DNA from 3 places in the Delftia sp. Lp-1 genome. Region 1 is predicted to be linked to each of the others. Evidence: predicted binding sites of a transcription regulator. Region 1 holds the regulator's gene; each other region holds the start of a gene.
What was found. The regulator FNR, encoded in region 1, switches genes on or off when oxygen is low (the NO sensors DNR and NnrR bind a similar motif). The targets are predictions, from matches to a motif close to TTGATNNNNATCAA.
Positions count from the first base shown of each region.

Region 1 (4,248 bases):
TGTGGGTGGAGCGCAAGGTCGAAGGCGACCGCAGCGCGCGCATGCGGCTGGACAAGAACGGCTGGACCTTCGAGAAGGCCTGGAAGAAGTCGCTCAAGCAGTTGCTGTGGATCGCCATTGCGCTGTGGACCGGCTTCACCTTCGTGGGCTACTTCGTGCCCATCCGCGAGCTGGGCGGCGAGCTGCTGGCGCTGCAGGGCAGCTGGCAGATGTTCTGGGTGCTGTTCTACGGCTTTGCCACCTATGGCAACGCGGGCTACATGCGCGAGCAGGTCTGCAAGTACATGTGCCCCTATGCGCGCTTTCAGAGCGCCATGTTCGACCGGGACACCATGATCGTCAGCTACGACACGGGCCGGGGCGAGCCGCGTGCGCCGCGCACCAAGAAGGTGGACTACAAGGCCCAGGGCCTGGGCGACTGCATCGACTGCAAGATGTGCGTGCAGGTCTGCCCCGTGGGCATCGACATCCGCAACGGTTTGCAATACGAATGCATTGGCTGCGGCCTGTGCATAGACGCCTGCAATTCCATCATGGACAAGATGGAGTACCCGCGCGGCCTGATCCGCCTGACCACGCAGAACGCCATGGCCGGCCTGTGGCGGCGTGCCCAGGTGCTGCGCCGCATCTTCCGTCCGCGCGTGCTGATCTACTCGGCCGTGCTGATCGGCTTGAGCGTGGCCATGATCGTGAGCCTGGCGCTGCGCCAGTCGGTCAAGGTGGACGTGATCCGCGACCGCGCCTCGCTGTCGCGCATCGTGGCGGGCGGCAAGCTGGAGAATGTCTACCGCCTGCAGATCATGAATGCCACCGAGCAGGCCCAGCGCTACCGCATCAGCACCCATGGCCTGGACGGGCTGGAGCTGGCGTCCGAGCAGGAAGTCGAGGTCGGCCCGGCCGAGACGCGCGGCATTGCGGCGCGCCTGCAGATTCCCTACGGTTCGGCCGAGCCGGGCTCGCACACCGTATTCTTCGATATCGATGCCGTGCATTCGGGCGCGGGACGCGCGTCCGAAAAGGCCGTCTTCCTGGTGCCCCGGTGATGTTCCTGGCAGGCGCGGCACGGTCCGCGCCTGCCGCCTGAAAGAAAGAGGTTTCCCATGTCTTCCAGTCCCGCAGTGTCCGCGCCCGCGCAGGCTCCATCGCACCCCGACGCCGGCAAGCCCTGGTGGAAGTTCGGCCATGTCTGGCTGGTGGTGGCCGGCCCGGCGGCCGTGGTGGTCGCTGCCGTGATCACGGCCATCATCGCCATCAATGGCGCCGATCCCGTGATCGACCCCGACTACTACCGCAACGGCATCACGATCAACGAGCGTGCCGATGGCGTGCGCGAAGTGCCCAAGAGCATGGCGCCCGCCGTCACCGGCCGCAACCATGCGGCCACGCCCGCGCACGATCACCCCACGGACCGCTGATCGCCGTGCACCCCTGCAAGAGGCCGCAGTCGCGGCCTTTTTGCATGGCGGATCGCATCTCCGGCATGCGCGACGGGTGAGGGTTTCCTACAGGCGTGCAGGGCGCTGCGGGGCTTGGCGCCATGCGTTGGCGCGGCGCACAATGAAGGCGACCCCTCGACAGCACAAGGAGATCGCTGATGTTGGCCCAACGCTGGATGTGGATTGCCTGGCCTGCCTTTCTGGCAGCCGCCGTGATGGAGATGCTGGTTTTTGCCTTTGTGGATCCGCTGGAGCTGCATTGGCTCGGCGACCTGGGCTGGTCGCGCCAGGGCATCTACACGCTGGCCTTCTTCGCCTTCTGGGGCGTGACCATGCTCTCCAGCCTGATGACCACCATGCTGGGCCGCTCGGCCCGCGATCTCAATGACGGCGTGGTCTCCGAGCCCGACCCGGACCTGGCCATGCAGGGGCTGGGGCGGGACTGAGCGAGAGCCCGCCGCAATGAACAAGGCCCGCTGTCGCGGGCCTTGTTCATTGGCGGATGAATGCTTGCCGCCCTTGCAGCCTCACTGGCACTGCTGGCTGTTGACGATGCGCTTGAGCGCCTCCGTGTCCAGGATGCGCAGATGGCGCTGGCGCACCTCGATGATGTTGTCGTCCGCGAACTTGGAGAAGGTGCGGCTCACCGTCTCCAGCTTCAGGCCCAGGTAGCTGCCGATTTCCTCGCGCGTCATGCGCAGCACCAGTTCGGACTTGGAAAAGCCCCGCGCATGCAGGCGCTGCACCAGGTTGAGCACGAAGGCGGCCAGGCGCTCTTCGGCGCGCATGCTGCCCAGCAGCAGCATCACGCCGTGCTCGCGCACGATCTCGCGGCTCATGACCTTGTGCACATGGTTTTGCAGGGCCGTGACCTCGCGCGACAGGTCTTCCAGCTTGTCGAAGGGCATGACGCAGACTTCGGCGTCTTCCAGCGCGACGGCATCGCAGGTGTGGTGGTCGTTGACGATGCCGTCCAGGCCGATGATCTCGCCGGCCATCTGAAAGCCTGTGACCTGGTCGCGTCCGTCCTCGGTGGCCACGCAGGTCTTGAAGAAGCCGGTGCGGATGGCGTACAGCGAGGTGAATGTCTCGCCGTTGCGAAACAGCAGGCCTCCGCGCTTGACCTTGCGGCGCGTGGCCACGATGTCGTCGATGCGCTGCATCTGCTCGGCATCCAGGCCCATGGGCATGCACAGTTCGCGCAGGTTGCAGTTGGAGCAGGAGGCTTTGATGGTCTGAAGGTTCATGGAGTGATAAACATCAGCGGCACACAGCGTGCCGGCGGTGACCTCGTGGATTGCGATGAGTTGGATCAAATTGTCGCAGCAGTCCCTCAAACAACTCTTGATATGAGTCAAGGACATGACCGATGTGCTGCGGCACAGTCGAGGTATTAGAGGAAAAAACCCATGACCGCTGTCACCCCAGAGCTGCTGCGTCGCTTTGACGTACCGGGGCCCCGATACACCTCGTTCCCTACCGCCGACCGCTTTGTCGAGGCCTTTGGTGCAGAGGACTATATCCTGGCGCTGCAACAACGCAAATCGAGTACCGCAGCGCGTGCCATGCCTTTGTCGCTGTATGTGCACGTGCCCTTTTGCGAGTCGCTTTGCTACTACTGCGCCTGCAACAAGATCGTGACGCGCCACCACGATCGCGCCGCCGTCTACCTGGACTACCTGGCGCGCGAGATGGCCTTGCATACGGCCCATTGCGGCAAGGGCCAGACCGTCAGCCAACTGCACCTGGGCGGCGGCACGCCCACCTTCTTCTCCGACGACGAGCTGCGCACGCTGATGGGCCTGTTGCGCGAGCATTTCAAGCTGGAGCCGGGTGGCGAGTACTCCATCGAGGTCGATCCGCGCACCGTCAGCGTTGAGCGCCTGGCCGTGCTCAAGGAGCTGGGCTTCAACCGCCTGAGCTTCGGCGTGCAGGACTTCGACGAGCAGGTGCAGATCGCCGTGCACCGCGTGCAGCCGGCCGAGCAGGTGTTCGAGCTGGTGGCGGCCGCGCGGCAGCTGGGCTTTGCCTCCATCAACGTGGACCTGATCTACGGCCTGCCCAAGCAGACGCCCGAATCCTTCGAGCGCACGCTGGCCCAGGTCAACGCGCTGCGGCCCGACCGCATCGCGCTCTATGCCTATGCCCACCTGCCCGAGCGCTTCAAGCCGCAGCGGCGCATTGCGGCCGAGGATCTGCCCCAGGGGGCCGACAAGCTGGCCATGCTGTCGCGTTCCATCGCCGCGTTCATGGACGGTGGCTATGTCTACGTGGGCATGGACCACTTCGCCCTGCCCGAGGACTCGCTGGCCGTGGCCAAGCGCCAGGGCCGGCTGCACCGCAACTTCCAGGGCTACAGCACCCAGCCCGACTGCGACCTGATCGCGCTGGGCGTGTCGGCCATCGGCAAGGTGGGCGCCAGCTACAGCCAGAACGCCAAGACGCTGGAGGAGTACTACGACGCCATCGACGCCAGCCACCTGCCCGTGGTGCGGGGCCTGGCGCTGTCGCGCGACGACCTGGTGCGCCGCGCCGTCATCATGGCCATCATGTGCCAGGGCGCCGTGCTGTTCGAGCCCATGGAGCAGGCCTGGCTGCTGGGCTTTCGCGAGTACTTCGCGCCCGAGATGGCGGCCCTGGAGGACCTGCAGGCCAAGGGTCTGGTGCAGATCAGCGACGAGGGCTTCCAGGTCACGCCCATGGGCTGGTACTTCGTGCGCGGCGTGGCCATGCTGTTTGACCGATATCTGCAGGCGGACAAGAACCGGGCGCGGTTTTCGAGGATCATCTAGGCCCCATGCTGTTGTCGCTG
Region 1 is NZ_JAJALJ010000001.1:3,527,758-3,532,005, reverse strand. It holds gene ccoG (cytochrome c oxidase accessory protein CcoG) at 1-1,043, shown strand, start outside; gene LGR64_RS15910 (FixH family protein) at 1,101-1,415, shown strand; gene LGR64_RS15905 (hypothetical protein) at 1,595-1,882, shown strand; gene fnr (fumarate/nitrate reduction transcriptional regulator Fnr) at 1,964-2,683, opposite strand; gene hemN (oxygen-independent coproporphyrinogen III oxidase) at 2,846-4,228, shown strand; gene LGR64_RS15890 (sulfite exporter TauE/SafE family protein) at 4,234-4,248, shown strand, end outside.

Region 2 (4,248 bases), 1.4 Mb from region 1:
TGGCCCTCAGGCCATCAGCCCAGCCAGAGGTAGTGATCGATCAGCAGCGCCAGGAACAGCACGCTCAGGTGGATCAGCGAGAAGCGGAAGGTCTTGCGCGACAGCTGGTCCGAGTAATTGCGCCACAGTGCAAAGGCATAGGCACAGAAGCCCACGCTCAGCACCACGGCCACCACCAGATAAAGCCAGGAACTCATGCCGTACATGAAGGGCAGCATGCAGGCCGCAAACAGAATCACCGTGTACAGCAGGATCTGCAGCCGCGTGTACTCGCTGCCATGCGTCACGGGCAGCATGGGCAGGCCGGACTGGCGGTAGTCTTCCACGCGGTACAGCGCCAGCGCCCAGAAATGGGGCGGCGTCCACAGGAAGATGATGAGGAACAGGATCAGCGCCTCGGGCCCGACCTGGCCCGTCATCGCGGCCCAGCCCAGCACGGGCGGCATGGCACCGGAGGCGCCGCCGATCACGATGTTCTGCGGCGTGGCGGGCTTGAGGATCACCGTGTAGATCACGGCATAGCCCACGAAGGTGGCCAGCGTCAGCCACATGGTCAACGGGTTGGTGCACAGCAGCAGCACCAGCGCGCCCAGCGTGCACAGGATGGCCGAGAAGGCCAGCGCCTGCTGGCTGCTCAGCTCGCCCCGCGCCGTGGGCCGCCAGGAGGTGCGCTTCATGCGCGCATCGATATGGCGCTCCACCAGGCAGTTGAAGGCGGCAGCCGCGCCCGCCACCAGCCAGATGCCCAGGCAGGCCAGCGCCATGTGCAGCCACTGGTCGGCGTTGGGCCAGCCCGGCACGGCCAGCACCATGCCGATCAGTGCGCAGAACACGATCAGCTGCACCACACGCGGCTTGGTCAGGGCATAGAACTGTGTCCAGCGCGAGGGCTCGACACTCAGGGAAGCTTGTTTACTCATGCAATCTCTCCACGGGCAACCGGCAGACCGTCCCGCAGTGCGCCCGGGCGGCTGGCCGCCAGGCACCAAACAATCACGGTCACCAGCGCAGCTGCGCCGCCCGTATGCAGCACCGCGGCCACCAGCGGCCAATCGAGCACCACGTTCGACAGGCCTGTCAGCACTTGCAGCACCAAAAACGCACCCAGCACGCGGCGCTGCGACGCCAGTGCGGGCACTTCACCCAAACGCCACCACAGCCCGGCCAGCGCAGCCACCACCACATAGGCCGCCAGGCGGTGCAGATAGTGGATGGCCGTGAGGCCCGCAAAGCTGATGTTGCTGCCGTCCTGCAGCAGGCCCAGCGGACGCCAGATCTGCAGCGCCTGCGAAAAATCCATGGCCGGCCACCAGCTGCCCTGGCAGGTCGGGAAACTGCTGCAGGCCAGCACCGCATAGTTGGTGCTGACCCAGCCGCCCAGCGCCACCTGCAGCACCAGCAGCGCAAGGCCCAGCCACAGCCCCGCGCGCAGCGCGGGTGAAATTACGGTCGCCCCTTGCTGGCGCGCAGCACGGCTCAACCCCACGGCGGGCACGCACAGCAAGGCCAGCAGCCCCGTGCCGCCCAGCAGGTGCAGGGTCACGATGGCCGGGAAAAGCTTCATGGTCACGGTCCAGGCGCCAAAGGCGCCCTGCAGGCAGACCCAGAACAGCGCCAGCGTGGGCCACCATGGACTCAGGGCACCGCCTGTGCCCCCCGCCCCTGTACGCTCGGCCCCTGCGCCACCCGCCCTGCCCAGGCGCCGCGCGCGCCGCCAGGCCATGATGGTCATGGCGATGATGAGCACGCCCACGGTGGTTGCCAGATAGCGGTGGACCATCTCTATCCATGCCTTGCCATGCGTCACCGGCCCGGTGGGCATGGCGGCCTGCGCCTCGGCAATCTGCGCGCGGGCGCCCATGGGGCTGGCGCTGCCATAGCAGCCCGGCCAGTCGGGGCAGCCCAGGCCGGAATCGGTCAGGCGGGTGAAGGCGCCGAACAGCACTAGATCGAAGGTCAGGAACAGCGTGAGCACCGACAGCGCCTGCAGCCGCTTGAGCGAGCCACCGCTGCGATTGCGCAGCCACACCCAGGCCAGGGGGCCCAGCGCCAGCAACAGGCCCAGCAGCATCAGCTCCAGAACGGGGGCCAGATCGTACAGCGCCTGTTCGCTCACGCCCGCCCTCCGCAGTGCGGCGTGCACCACACGGCATGGCCCCCGGGCAAGCCGAAAGGCAATGCCGCAGGCGCATCCGGTTGGCGACAGCAGATCTTCATAAATGAGAGCAATTTGACGAGAAGGCTCAGCCCCATGCGCGAGATTGGATCGCAGGCCGGGCCTACAGAGAATCAGGACATGCACCCAGATACAGGCAGTGGGAGGCGCACCTCATGCACAAGGCCCGCCAAGCGGGCCCGGTCGCTGCAACTTTCAGAGCAGCATGTCTTTGATATGAAACAATTCTACTTGGCTGCGAACCGCTCAATCGCCCACGCATGCAGTGCCCCTAGATCGCAGCCAGCTTCTTTTGGCCGGTGCGATGCGGCTTGGGCCTGGCGCACACGAATTTCCACAGGACCCTGCCCAAGGCGTCGGCGGCCCAGCTTTACACGACTGCTCAGATTCGCTCAGATTCAGACACCTCGCGTTCCTTAGATTGGTGGTTTCACTTGGGGACCGGCAACTGCCGGGTGAGGCCATGATTGCAGGAGGCTCGTGGACTGTGCTTGATGGGCACGGAAACGAAATCGGGCGTGTCGAAGGCGATGAATTCGTCCGGTGCGGGACCAGGCCCATCTACCGCATCGATGGGCCGGCGCTGTACTCCATGGACGGTCCGGTCAGACTGATGGGCTTTATCGAAGGGACCGAGGTCAGAACGCGGCAAGGCCGGATCTTCCTCAAATTTCTCGCACATTGAGCGGCACTGCTCAGATTTGCTCATCTTCGGCCAGGTGAAGCCAGGGAGACTCCACGTCCAAGAAAACCTCCAGGCAATGGACCTCTTTTTCGTGCGCGTGCTCTCCAACAACGATTTCAATGCCTTCTGGGACGGCATCGCCCAGGACAAGCCCCTGAAGACGCCCGACAAGGGACGCACCGCGTCCTTCACTGTCATCCGCCGCAGCGACAGCGGCCTGGAAGTCAGAACGCACAAGGGCAACACGGTGCGCATAAGGCGGGAAGCCTTCGGCGCCGTGCTGCGACATCTGGCCCAGGAGCATCACGGCGCCGAGCGGCCCTGCATCGTGGCCTCCAGCCAGCACCGGCCCGGCTTTCTGGGCTTTGCGGCCAAACAGGCCAACGACAACGCAGCCGTGGTGATCACCTACATCCTGCCCATACTGCAGGACGCAGGACTTGTGGAAATCGACGGCAACCGGCCCAACAGGACCTGGCTGCTTTGAACAACTGCACAGCCTTCGGCCTTCTGCGCCGGTCGATGACAATCTATGTCAATTCATTCATAGCCAATCACTAAGGCGCACAGATAATTGCCGGCATTCGTGTGAATTGTGAGAAGGGTCCGGGCCACGCTCCGCGCCCTTCGATGCTGGAGGATTGGCAGATGAGCGCCCCGGAAATGGAGGCCATACAGGAGCGGCTGAAGAAGCTGCGGGTCGACGAGGCGCTGGTTGCCGAGCAGCTGGACCGGCTGCAGGCCCAAAAGGCTGCGCTGCAGCACAGGCTGGCCATGATCCAGGGCGCCGTGCAGGTGCTTGAAGAGATGCGTCAGGAGCTGGAGCCATGAACCGTGGCAAGCCCGTCTCACCACCCGCATCGCCCACCTTGCCCACCGCCGAAGACTGGCTGGCAAGAATTGCGGCGCTGGATGCCACACAGCCCCCTCCCACCCCGCCCCGTTTGCGCAACCCCCGCAAGACAAAGCGCCGCAGGGCGGTCACCATCGTGGCAGTGGCCGTGCTGCTGGTGCTGCTGGCCATCGCCCTGGCCGTGGCGGTGCAGTTGATGTGGGTCAAGTAGCTGTCACACGGCAGCAGCGGAAAGAGCCTTCAAGCGTGAAGCCAACCGAGCCGGTGCTGCTGTATACCCTCACATCCTGGCGAAGTCCCCATATTGTTTGCATGCTCACTTACGCCTAGCATGTGTCCACACTCAACGCAGTGGAGGTGCCATGGCCGATCCCGAAGAACCACTGGAAGTACGCTCAGAACGCTGGCAGTCGCTGAAGGGGCTGGACATCGCCTCCGTGGATCTGGGCCCCATCTGCGTGGTGCTCATGCTGACGCTGGTCTGCATGGCCGTGATGATGCTGCTGGCCAAATCAGGCACCGAGCAAGCACGGC
Region 2 is NZ_JAJALJ010000001.1:2,156,206-2,160,453, reverse strand. It holds gene cyoE (heme o synthase) at 15-920, opposite strand; gene LGR64_RS09615 (COX15/CtaA family protein) at 917-2,116, opposite strand; gene LGR64_RS09610 (hypothetical protein) at 2,607-2,885, opposite strand; gene LGR64_RS09605 (hypothetical protein) at 2,938-3,348, shown strand; gene LGR64_RS09600 (hypothetical protein) at 3,510-3,692, shown strand; gene LGR64_RS09595 (hypothetical protein) at 3,689-3,925, shown strand; gene LGR64_RS09590 (hypothetical protein) at 4,077-4,248, shown strand, end outside.
Region 2: the regulator FNR is predicted to act here: its motif matches at 2,388-2,401, upstream of LGR64_RS09615 (COX15/CtaA family protein).

Region 3 (4,248 bases), 1.6 Mb from region 1:
ACTATGTGGGGCTGCCGCTGGTGTGAGAACCGGTGTGAGGCCCCGCGCGCCGCCGAGGCTGCGCCCGCATTGATGCGCGTCTGTCGCCACAGCATTGCGCAAATTTGCAGCCCGCCTCGCCCGGACGGGTGCGGGCGAGGAGTAAGCTTGTCGGGTTATGGCGCACATCACGTTTCCCCCTCCCTATATCGCCCCCCAGAATGCAGCGCAGTCGCTGCGCGACGCAGGCTATGCGGTGCTGCGCCCCGATGAATTCGCGGCCTGGGCAGGCGTGTCATTGACCGAGCTGCATGCGCTCGATGCCGACTGGGCCCAGCTGCCGCCAGATGCCTTTCTGAAGGACGGCGGGCGCTACCGGCGCCGCCGCCATTCCTGCTTCATCGCCGGGGAGGACGGGCTGCAGCAGGTGGAGCACCGCGCGCACTGGCAGCCGGTGGAATACAACGCCCTGCATGGCGGCATGCTGCGCATGTTCGATCCCATGCGCGACGCCACGGCGCAAAGCGCCACCTGGAGCCGGCTGCTGCTGGCGCTGGCGGGCCTGTCCGACCAGGTGTTCTGCGCCCAGGGTGATGATGTGCAGCACGAGCGCTGGTTCATCGAGTCCCACCAGTTCCGCATCGACACCACGGACGGCATTGGCCGGCCCACGCCCGAAGGCGCGCACCGCGACGGCGTGGACCTGGTGGCCGTGATCCTGGTCGGGCGCGAGGGCGTGAAGGGCGGCGAGACACGCATCTTCGAGGCCACGGGCCCCAGCGGCCAGCGCTTCACGCTGACCGAGCCCTGGTCGGTGATGCTGCTGGACGATGCCCGCATGATCCATGAGACCACGCCCATCCAGCCAGAGCAGCCGGGCGGCGTGCGCGATACCCTGGTGCTGACCTATCGCCGCCAGGGTTTCCAGGGCTCGGAGCTGACGCGTCGCCGCAAGGATTGATGCAGCTCAAGACGCTGGCGCATGATGGGCGCACACTTTGGTTCATCGACCCGGCCGCCCCCGATTGTTGACGGCGGCCAAGCACAAAGGAGAAAACGCATGTTCAAGCACATCCTGGTTCCCGTGGACGGCTCCAACAGCTCGATGCTGGCGGTTCACAAGGGCGTGGAGCTGGCCAAGGCCTTTGGCAGCACGCTGACGGCGGTCTACGTGGTGGACCCCTATCCGTTCACGGGCGTGGGCGCCGACTTCGCCTACGGCCAGTCGCAGTACCTGAGCGCGGCCACGGCCGAGGCCAACACCACGCTGGACGCCGTCAAGAAGATCACCGACGAGGCCGGCATCACCGCCACCACCGTGGTCGGCGAAGGCCATGCGGTGCACGAAGGCATCGTGCGCGTGCTCGAGAGCACGGGCGCCGACCTGATCATCATGGGCTCGCAAGGCCGCCGTGGCCTGGAAAAGCTGATGCTGGGCAGCGTGACCCAGCGCGTGCTGGGCGCCGTGCGCGTGCCGGTGCTGGTGGTGCGCGAGTAATCACCGGGCCGCTCGGCCCTTCGCCGGGTGAAACGTCAACGGCTCCCTCGGGAGCCGTTTTTGTTGGTGCGCTGCAGGGGGAGAGGGCGATCAGCGATTGAGCAGCCGTGCCAGCCAGCCCTTTTTCTTGCGCTGCAGTTCCAGCTCCTGCAGCACTTCGTTCTTGAGCCTTTCCTTCTCGGCGGCAGGACTGGACTCGCGCGCCATGCGCAGATACGCCTTGGCCGAGTCCACGTAGCCGGTGTCTTCGTTGCGGATGTGGTTGAACAGCCAGCGCGAGAGCATGCCGTGCAGCTCGGCGGCCACGTCCTCGCCCGCATCGAAGCGGGTCTGCATCTCGATCACGCGGCGCGTGAACAGCTCGTGCACCTTCTTGTGCGGGCCGGCGAACATGTAGCCGGCGCTCTCGATCAGGCTTTCCTCGAACACGAAGTGCGAGACGGTGTAGTCGATCATCTCGCCGATGACATCGCCCAGGGCCTCGCGGTCGGGCGACGAGCGCAGCTCGTAGAGCTTGTTGATGTAATCGACGATGCGGCGATGCTGCCGGTCGATTTCTGCAATCCCGGTGTCCAGCTCGGGGACCCAGACCAGCAATGCCATGACGTTCTCCAGGAATTCGGTGATTTCCAGAGAAGTATTCACGGGACTGTCACATAGCTCCTTGATGCAGATCAGCCTGATCTGCATCAATGAAATGCGGCGTTGGCCATTGCAGGCGGTGCCGGGCATGCAGCCCTGGCACCGCAGGCATGTCACTCGATCTTGGCGCCCGAGGACTCGACGATCTGCTTGGACTGCTTGAAGTCGGCCTGGAACATCTTGTCGAAGTCGGCCACGCTCATGGACTGGGGCTCGGCGCCCTGGGTCTGGATGGCGTCGCGCACTTCGGGCATGGCCAGCAGCTTGTTCACTTCGGCGTTGACCTTGGTCACGATGGCCGTGGGCGTGCCCTTGGGCATGAACAGGCCGTACCAGGTGCTCACGTCAAAGCCCTTGAGGCCCGCTTCGGCCAGCGTGGGCGTGTCGGGCAGCGAGGACGAGCGCTTGGCCGAGGTCACGGCGATGGCGCGCAGCTTGCCGGCCTTGATCTGGCCGATGGCCGAGGGCACGGAGGACACCAGCAGGTCCACGTTGCCGGCCAGCGCATCCATCAGGGCCGGATTGGAGCCCTTGTAGGGCACGTGCACCAGCTGGATGCCTGCGGCCTTCTCCAGCAGCACGCCCGAGATGTGGATGCTGGTGCCATTGCCCGGCGAGCCGTAGGTCACCTTGCCCGGGTGCTGCTTGGCAGCGGCCACGATGTCGGCCAGGGTCTTGTAGGGCGAGTTCACGCTGGTGGCGATCACGATGGGCGTGTAGGCCACGTGGGCCACGGGTACCAGGTCCTTGACGGGGTTCCAGGGCAGGTTCTTGTAGAGGTAGGGGCCCAGGACCACGTTGTCCTTCTGGCCCATGACCATGTCGTAGCCCGTGGGCGCTGCCTTGGCGGCCTCGGTGATGCCGATGGTGCCGCCTGCGCCCGCGCGGTTGTCGGGCACCACGGTCCACTTGCTGACTTCGGTGAGCTTGTTGGACACCACGCGCGCGAGGATGTCGGTGCCGCCGCCGGGCGGGAAGGGCACGATCATGCGCACGGGCTTGTTCGGATAGTCGGCAGCCGCACCTTGGGCGGCTGCGGAAAAGCTCAGGCCCATGGCGGCGGCCACGGCGGTGCAGGTGATCAGTTGGCGGAACATGAAAGAAGAAACTCCAGGGTCTGATGGGGCGGTGCAACCCTCTCGCAGCGGACCGGCAGTGCCGGGCCGCCCACGCGGTGGGTTGTCGATGATCGGGGAGGGTGGTTCCGCCATCTTGCATTGGGAAACCCGCTATTTGGGCGGATTTCCGCAATCTGTGCCACAGGGGCTTCCACCAAGGAGCAGCTTGTGCCTGCTCCAGAGGGAAGCGGGCTATTTTATGCCGCCTTGGTCCCTGGCCGCAGGCCAGGCGCTCAGCCCTGCGCCAACTGCCTGTCCAGCACGCGCACCGTCTCGTACAGCACCCTGGTGCCGTCCAGCAGCTGGGCGGGTTCTATCCACTCCTCGGGCGCGTGGCTGCGGCCGTGGAGGCAGGGGATGAAGATCATGCCCATGGGTCCGGTGGGCGCCATGTAGACGGCGTCATGGCCGGCGCCGCTGGGCATGCGCATGTGGGCGTAGCCCAGGTTTGCGCAGGCCTGCTCCACGCCCTGCATGACCAGGCCAGCGCAGTCCGTGGGCTGGGAGCGGCTCACGTCGGCCATCTCGGCACGCACGCGCAAGGCGGCCAGGCCGGGCAGGACTTCGGCCAGCAGTTCCTCGGGGAAGCTCTCCAGCACGCCGGCGTGGTCGCTGCGCACTTCCATCATCATCTCGACCAGGCCGGGCACGGCGTTGGAGGCATTGGGCGTGAGCGATAGCCGGCCCACGGTGGCCACCACATAGTGGGGTTGGCCATTGAGCGCGGCGGCCTTGCGGTTGGCCGCATCGATGATGCGCGCCGCGCCCACCAGCGCGTCCTGGCGGATGTCCATGGGCGTGGTGCCTGCGTGGTCGGCCTGGCCGCGCACGGTGAAGCTCACGCGGCGTATGCCCACGATGTTCGTCACCACGCCAATCGGCAGGCCGCGCTGCTCCAGCACCGGGCCCTGCTCTATGTGCAGTTCCACGAAGGCGGCTGTGCCGCCGGCGCTGCGCAGCGGGCGGTCCAGCGCCTCGGGCCGCGCGCCGATGCGGCGCATGCCTTCGGCC
Region 3 is NZ_JAJALJ010000001.1:1,970,573-1,974,820, forward strand. It holds gene pobA (4-hydroxybenzoate 3-monooxygenase) at 1-26, shown strand, start outside; gene LGR64_RS08730 (2OG-Fe dioxygenase family protein) at 158-940, shown strand; gene LGR64_RS08735 (universal stress protein) at 1,040-1,477, shown strand; gene LGR64_RS08740 (bacteriohemerythrin) at 1,568-2,122, opposite strand; gene LGR64_RS08745 (Bug family tripartite tricarboxylate transporter substrate binding protein) at 2,233-3,216, opposite strand; gene LGR64_RS08750 (Zn-dependent hydrolase) at 3,471-4,248, opposite strand, start outside.
Region 3: the regulator FNR is predicted to act here: its motif matches at 2,157-2,170, upstream of LGR64_RS08740 (bacteriohemerythrin).